Linked DNA regions of Variovorax paradoxus. Each later gene encodes a partner of the first gene's protein in a complex. Links are inferred from orthologs where the notes say so. Each region holds a gene or a part of one and is shown on either strand. Other genes may lie near its edges.

Region 1 (3,358 bases):
AAAAACCGACCGGCGCACTCATGTTCCTGTCGGTGGCGCGTGCCATGCGAACGGAATGGCGCGCGCTGGCTGTACTTGGCGTGATCTCGGCGGTGTATTGCTTCCTGACCGTGTTCCTGACCGCGCTGGTCGACGGCGGCCAGTTCATGCGCAGCTACCTGCTGGGCGAAACCCCGACGAAGGAAGTGCTGGAAAGCAGCCGCTTCCAGATGGCGAATCTGCTTCAGATGTGCCTCGCGCTGCCGCTGGTCGCGGCGATGTGGCATGCCCCCGCGCTGGTTCACTGGCACCGGGTGGAGCCGGTGAAGAGCATTTTCTTCAGCCTGGTGGCGATGTTCCGGAATTTCGGCGCCTATGCGCTGTACTGGCTCGCGTGGTGCGGCGTGCTGGTGCTCGGCCTCCTGGCGGCGGCGCTGGTCGGCACCATCGTGATCGGCGTGGGCTCGCTGGGTTCGGACACCGGTGCAATGGCCATCGGCAACATCCTGATGGTCGGCACGGTGCTGACGCTCGCCGCCATGGCGCAGGCGTCGAACTGGTTCACCTTCCGCGACACCTTCAATCCGGACTGAGCGCCGCCGCGGCCGGCGGCGCCCCTCCAAGCTCAGATCGGCGTGAGCTTGGCCACCGACAGCGCCAGCCACTTCACGCCATGTCGCGCGAACTTGACCTGTGCGCGTGCGTCGTCGCCCGTGCCTTCGAGCGCGGTCACCGTGCCTTCGCCGAACTTGTTGTGGAACACCTGCATGCCCGAGCGCAGGCCGTGTGAAGGCGCTGTCTTCTGCGGCGGCACGGGTGGGCTGGCAAAGGTGTCCTTGTCGCGGCTGCTGCTGCCGCCGCCATAGCCACCACCGCTGTAGCCGCCCCCACCACCGCGCGTGCTCGCATAGCCCCCGCCATAGCCGAAGGCCGATGGCGTGAAGCCCTGGTTCTTGGGTGTGAGCCACTTCAGCGCGCCTTCGGGCAGCTCGTCGAAGAAGCGGCTCTTGACGTTGTAGCGAGTCTGGCCGTGCAGCATGCGCGTCTGCGAATGGCTCAGGTACAGGCGCTTGCGGGCGCGCGTGATCGCCACGTACATCAGGCGGCGTTCTTCCTCGAGGCTCTCGAAATCGCTCATCGAGTTCTCGTGCGGGAACAGGCCCTCTTCCATGCCGGTGATGAATACGCAGTCGAACTCCAGGCCCTTGGCGGCATGCACGGTCATCAACTGCACCGCGTCTTGCCCAGCCTGCGCCTGGTTGTCGCCCGATTCGAGCGCGGCGTGCGTGAGAAAGGCGGCCAGCGGGCTCAGCGTTTCGCCGGTTTCGGCGTCGGGCGCGAGCGGCTCGTCGAGCACCGGACGGCTCGGGTCGATACCCTGGCTCGCGGGCGACTGGCGCAGCTCGTCGACCGGCAACGCCACGGCGTCGCGGCCGAAGCCTTCCTGCGTGACGAAGCTCTCGGCCGCATTCACCAGTTCGTCCAAGTTCTCGAGGCGGTCGGCGCCTTCGCGATCGGCCTTGTAGTGCTCGACGAGGCCGCTGTGGTCGAGCACCAGCTCGATGATCTCTCGCAGGCTCACGCCCTGGGTCTGCTCGCGCAGCACGTCGATCTTGGCTACGAAGCCCGTGAGGTTGGCGCCGGCCTTGCCGCCGACGACGCTCACCGCATCGTGCAGCGAGCGCCCGGCCGCGCGCGCCGCGTCCTGCAGGGTTTCGAGCGTGCGCGCACCGATGCCGCGCGGCGGGAAATTGACGACGCGCAGGAAGCTGGTGTCGTCGTCCTTGTTCTCCAGCAGGCGCAGGTAGGCCAGCGCGTGCTTGATTTCGGCGCGCTCGAAGAAGCGCAGGCCGCCGTACACGCGGTACGGCACCGAGGCATTGAAGAGCGCCGTTTCGATCACCCGGCTCTGCGCGTTGCTGCGGTAGAGCACGGCCATTTCCTTGCGCTCGTAGCCGTCGCGCGCGAGCTGGCGCATTTCCTCGACCATCCACTGGGCTTCGGCGAGATCGGTGGGCGATTCGTACACGCGCACCGGTTCGCCCGGCCCCTGGTCGGTGCGCAGGTTCTTGCCCAGGCGCTTCTTGTTGTGGCTGATGAGCTCGTTGGCCGAGTCGAGGATGTTGCTGTAGCTGCGGTAGTTCTGCTCCAGCTTTATCTGGTGGCGCACGTCGAACTCGCGCACGAAGTCGGTCATGTTGCCCACGCGTGCACCGCGGAAGGCGTAGATGCTCTGGTCGTCGTCGCCCACGGCGATGACGCTGCTGCTCTCGCTCGGCGTGAACTGGCCGGCGACGGTGTTGCCCGTGAGCATCTTGATCCACGCGTACTGCAGGCGGTTGGTGTCCTGGAACTCGTCGATCAGGATGTGGCGGAAGCGCCGCTGGTAGTGCTCGCGCACCGGGTCGTTGTCGCGCAGCAGTTCGTAGCTGCGCAGCATGAGCTCGCCGAAGTCGACCACGCCTTCGCGCTGGCACTGCTCTTCGTAGAGGCGATAGAGCTCGACCTTCTTCCGGTCGTCGTCGCTGCGAACTTCGACGTCGCCGGGGCGCAGGCCGTCTTCCTTGGCGCCGGCGATGAACCATTGCGTCTGCTTGGCCGGGAAGCGCTCGTCGTCGACGTTGAACTGCTTCATCAGACGCTTGATGGCCGAGAGCTGGTCTTGCGTGTCGAGGATCTGGAAGGTCGACGGCAGGTTGGCCAGCTTCCAGTGCGCGCGCAGCAGGCGGTTGCACAGGCCGTGGAAGGTGCCGATCCACATGCCGCGCACATTGACGGGCAGCATCGCCGTCAGCCGCGTCATCATTTCTTTCGCGGCCTTGTTGGTGAAGGTCACGGCGAGGATGCCGCCGGCGGAGACCTGGCCCGTCTGCAGCAGCCAGGCGATGCGGGTGGTGAGCACGCGCGTCTTGCCGGAACCGGCGCCGGCCAGGATCAGCGCGTTGCCCTCTGGCAGCGTGACCGCGGCGAGTTGCTCCGCGTTCAGGTTCTGGAGCAGCGGCAGCGCTGGAGGGTGGGCGTCAGCCGCAGGATCGTTAAACAACATCATGCGATTGTAGAAACCACGGCGTATGCGGGTTATATGAAGAACCGGAAGACCTGCCTTTGCGAGACCGCGTAAAATCAATCACCGGGCCCAAGTTTCTTGCGCCCGGTTTTTTGTGGGCGTTTTCCTTGCAGAACGCACCGCGAAAGCCGGCCGGACCAAGCGCTCATTCGTTTCTTTCAACGATTCCTTTCAGGAGCCTGGTCATGCAAATTTTCGATTACGACAACATCCTTCTGCTCCCGCGCAAGTGCCGCGTGGAGAGCCGCTCCGAGTGCGACACCAGCGTGGTGCTGGGCGAACGCAGCTTCCGCCTGCCGGTGGTGCCCGCCA
Region 2 (3,305 bases), 900 kb from region 1 along the record:
TCGACGGAAACGATGATGTCGGCCACGGTGATGTCCGCAGCCTTGCGACCGAGGCTGTAGCCGCCGCCGGGGCCGCGGGTCGACTCGACCAGCTCGTGACGGCGCAGTTTGCCGAACAGCTGTTCGAGGTACGACAACGAAATCTGCTGCCGTTGGCTGATCGCAGCCAGCGTGACCGGACCGGTGTTCTGACGCAACGCCAGATCGATCATTGCTGTGACCGCAAAACGGCCTTTGGTAGTGAGACGCATCGCAAGCTCCTTCAAGTGCTTACCGTTGAAATGACACCGTGGTCCTGGACCGCGGTGACTTCGTCTCCGCCCTGCCCGACCCCTGACGCTGGTGAACCAGTCGGTAGGAGTCGGTCCTTCATCGCGAAGTTCTTTTCTTGTTGTTGACTGTTTCGCTCAAGTATAACAGAAGCCCCCGAGGTCTGCTGGGGTAAACCCCAGCGCCGTTCGCTTGAAGAATGCGAACGTCTGACCTATTGCGGCGGGATGGCGATGTTGTCGCCGCCCGACGCCCCGAACGCCTGCTCCCGCAGCAGCGCCAACTGGTCCCGCACCCGGGCTGCCTTCTCGAATTCGAGGTTGCGGGCGTGCTCCAGCATCTGCTTTTCCAGCCGCTTGATTTCCCGGGCTATGTCCTTTTCGCTCATGTCCTCGACCTTGGCGCGTTCCAGGTCGAGCTTGGCCATTTCCTTGCCCGTTTTCTCGCTGTAGACGCCGTCGATCAGGTCGCGCACCTGCTTGACGATGCTGCGCGGCGTGATGCCGTTCGCCTCGTTGTGCGCGATCTGCCGGGCGCGACGGCGCTCGGTTTCGCCGATGGCCTTCTTCATCGACTCGGTCATCCGGTCGGCGTAGAGGATGGCCTTGCCGTTCAGGTTCCGAGCCGCCCGGCCGATGGTCTGGATCAGCGAGCGCTCCGCGCGCAGAAAGCCCTCCTTGTCGGCGTCGAGGATCGCCACCAGCGACACCTCGGGAATATCCAGCCCCTCGCGCAGCAGGTTGATGCCCACCAGCACGTCGAAAGTGCCCAAGCGAAGGTCGCGCAGGATTTCCACCCGCTCGACCGTGTCGACGTCGCTGTGCAGGTAGCGCACCTTCACGCCGTTGTCGCCCAGGTAGTCGGTCAGCTGCTCGGCCATGCGCTTGGTCAGCGTGGTGATCAGCACCCGCTCGTTCTTGTCCACGCGGATGCGGATCTCCCCCAGCACATCGTCCACCTGGTGTGTGGCGGGTCGCACCTCGACCTCTGGGTCGATCAGGCCGGTCGGCCGCACCAGTTGCTCGACGACATTGCCGGAATGGTCTTTTTCGTACTGCGCCGGCGTCGCTGAAACGAAGATGCACTGGCGCATGCGCGCCTCGAACTCCTCGAACTTGAGCGGCCGGTTGTCCATCGCGCTCGGCAGGCGAAAGCCGTACTCGACCAGCGTTGTCTTTCGCGCCCGGTCGCCGCTGTACATGGCGTTGAGCTGGCCGATCATCTGGTGGCTCTCGTCGAGGAACATCAGCGCGTCCTTCGGCAGGTAGTCGGTCAGCGTGGCAGGCGGCTCGCCGGGCGCGGCGCCCGACAGGTGGCGCGTGTAGTTCTCGATGCCCTTGCAATGGCCGATCTCGGCGAGCATTTCAAGGTCGAAGCGGCTGCGCTGCTCCAGCCGCTGCGCCTCGACCAGCTTGCCCGCGCTCACCAGTTCCTTGAGCCGTTCACCCAGCTCGATCTTGATGGTCTCCACAGCGGCCAGCACCTTGTCGCGCGGCGTGACGTAGTGGCTCGACGGATACACGGTAAAACGCGGCACCTTCTGCCGGACACGCCCGGTCAGCGGATCGAAGAGCTGCAGCGACTCGATCTCGTCGTCGAACAGCTCGAAGCGGATCGCCAGCTCGCTGTGCTCCGCCGGGAATACGTCAATGGTGTCGCCCCGCACGCGAAAGGTGCCGCGGGCAAAGTCCTGCTCGTTGCGCAGGTACTGCATGCGAATGAGCCGCGAGATCAGGTCGCGCTGGCCGACCTTGTCGCCGACGCGGGCAATCAGCCGCATCTCCATGTAGTCCTCGGGCGTGCCGATGCCGTAGATGGCGCTCACCGTGGCCACAATGACCGTGTCGCGCCGCTCCAGCACGCTCTTGGTGGCCGACAGCCGCATCTGCTCGATGTGCTCGTTGATCGATGAATCTTTCTCGATGAACAAGTCGCGCTGCGGCACGTAGGCCTCGGGCTGGTAGTAGTCGTAGTAGCTCACGAAGTACTCGACGGCGTTCTTCGGGAAGAACTCGCGAAATTCGCTGTAAAGCTGCGCCGCCAGCGTCTTGTTGGGCGCAAACACGATGGCCGGGCGGCCCAGCCGGGCGATCACGTTGGCCATGGTGAAGGTCTTGCCCGAACCGGTCACGCCCAGCAGGGTCTGGAACACTTCGCCGTCGATCACGCCCTCGACCAGCCCCTCGATTGCTTTCGGCTGGTCGCCGGCCGGCGGATAGGGCTGGAAAAGCTCGAAAGGCGAGTCCGGATAGCGGATGAATTCCCCCTGTTTCGCCGGCCCGATCGGGTCCAGTTTCTTCAGGTCTGCTATGGCTTCGTTGTTCTCTGGCATGGCTGTTCCCGACAGGTGGCGCTCGCGCCGGTAAAATTCAAGGCAACCGGAAAGGATAAAGCCTCCTCCGGTTGCAGCGAAGCTTTCATCCCAAAGGACCTTTCCATGTCTATGTTCACCGCGGTCGAAATGGCACCGCGCGACCCGATCCTCGGCCTCAACGAGCAATTTGCAGCCGATACCAACCCCAACAAGGTCAATCTCGGCGTCGGCGTCTATTACGACGACAACGGCAAGCTGCCACTGCTGCAGTGCGTGCAGGCAGCCGAGCAGAACATGATGAAAGCGCCCACGGCGCGCGGCTACCTCCCCATCGACGGCATTGCCGCATACGACAACGCCGTCAAGGTGCTGGTCTTCGGCGCCGACAGCGAACCCGTTACATCAGGCCGCGTGGCCACCATCCAAGCCATCGGCGGCACCGGTGGCCTCAAGGTCGGCGCTGACTTCCTGAAGAAGCTCAACCCCAACGCCAAGGTGCTGATCAGCGACCCGAGCTGGGAAAACCACCGCGCGCTGTTCACCAACGCCGGCTTCGAAGTCGAAAGCTACCCCTACTACGACGCCGCAAAGCGCGGCATCGACTTCGACGGCATGCTGGCCGCGCTCAACGCAGCCCCTGCCGGCACCGTCGTCGTGCTGCACGCCTGCTGCCACAACCCGACCGGCTACGACATCACGTCGCAGCAGTGGGACCAGGTCG

What was found.
Region 2: the proteins of NWF24_RS23135 (region 1) and uvrB are in contact, whole or in part, in a crystal structure (PDB 7EGT), measured with the Thermus thermophilus proteins. The link is inferred for Variovorax paradoxus from one-to-one orthologs. Residues at the interface, in WP_096412145.1 of Thermus thermophilus: His654, Arg656, Phe657, Gln666, Asp668, Glu669, Lys680, Arg681, Leu682, Ser683, Lys685, Tyr686, Ala687; in WP_096411307.1 of Thermus thermophilus: Glu23, Leu25, Arg26, Asp27, Gly28, Glu29, Arg30, Phe31, Arg55, Glu326, Asp327, Phe328, Glu379, Ser382, Gln383, His398, Gly400, Arg401.

The regions. Positions count from the first base shown.
Region 1 is NZ_CP102931.1:4,890,735-4,894,092, forward strand. Bases 316-3,358 are described here. They hold NWF24_RS23135 (UvrD-helicase domain-containing protein), read right to left. Parts: upstream 3,026-3,358; coding sequence 605-3,025; downstream 316-604. Other genes in these bases: NWF24_RS23130 (BPSS1780 family membrane protein), read left to right, coding at 316-572; NWF24_RS23140 (GMP reductase), read left to right, coding at 3,232-3,358. Also shown: more of NWF24_RS23130, read left to right, coding at 1-315. UniProt on the Escherichia coli protein: A helicase with DNA-dependent ATPase activity. Unwinds DNA duplexes with 3'-5' polarity. Translocates on single-stranded DNA with 3'-5' polarity. Initiates unwinding more efficiently from a nicked substrate than double-stranded DNA.
Region 2 is NZ_CP102931.1:3,995,510-3,998,814, forward strand. What follows is about bases 44-3,033. They hold uvrB (excinuclease ABC subunit UvrB), read right to left. Parts: upstream 2,603-3,033; coding sequence 485-2,602; downstream 44-484. Other genes in these bases: iscR (Fe-S cluster assembly transcriptional regulator IscR), read right to left, coding at 44-251; NWF24_RS19045 (amino acid aminotransferase), read left to right, coding at 2,708-3,033. In the rest of the region: more of iscR, read right to left, coding at 1-43; more of NWF24_RS19045, read left to right, coding at 3,034-3,305. UniProt on the Escherichia coli protein: The UvrABC repair system catalyzes the recognition and processing of DNA lesions. A damage recognition complex composed of 2 UvrA and 2 UvrB subunits scans DNA for abnormalities.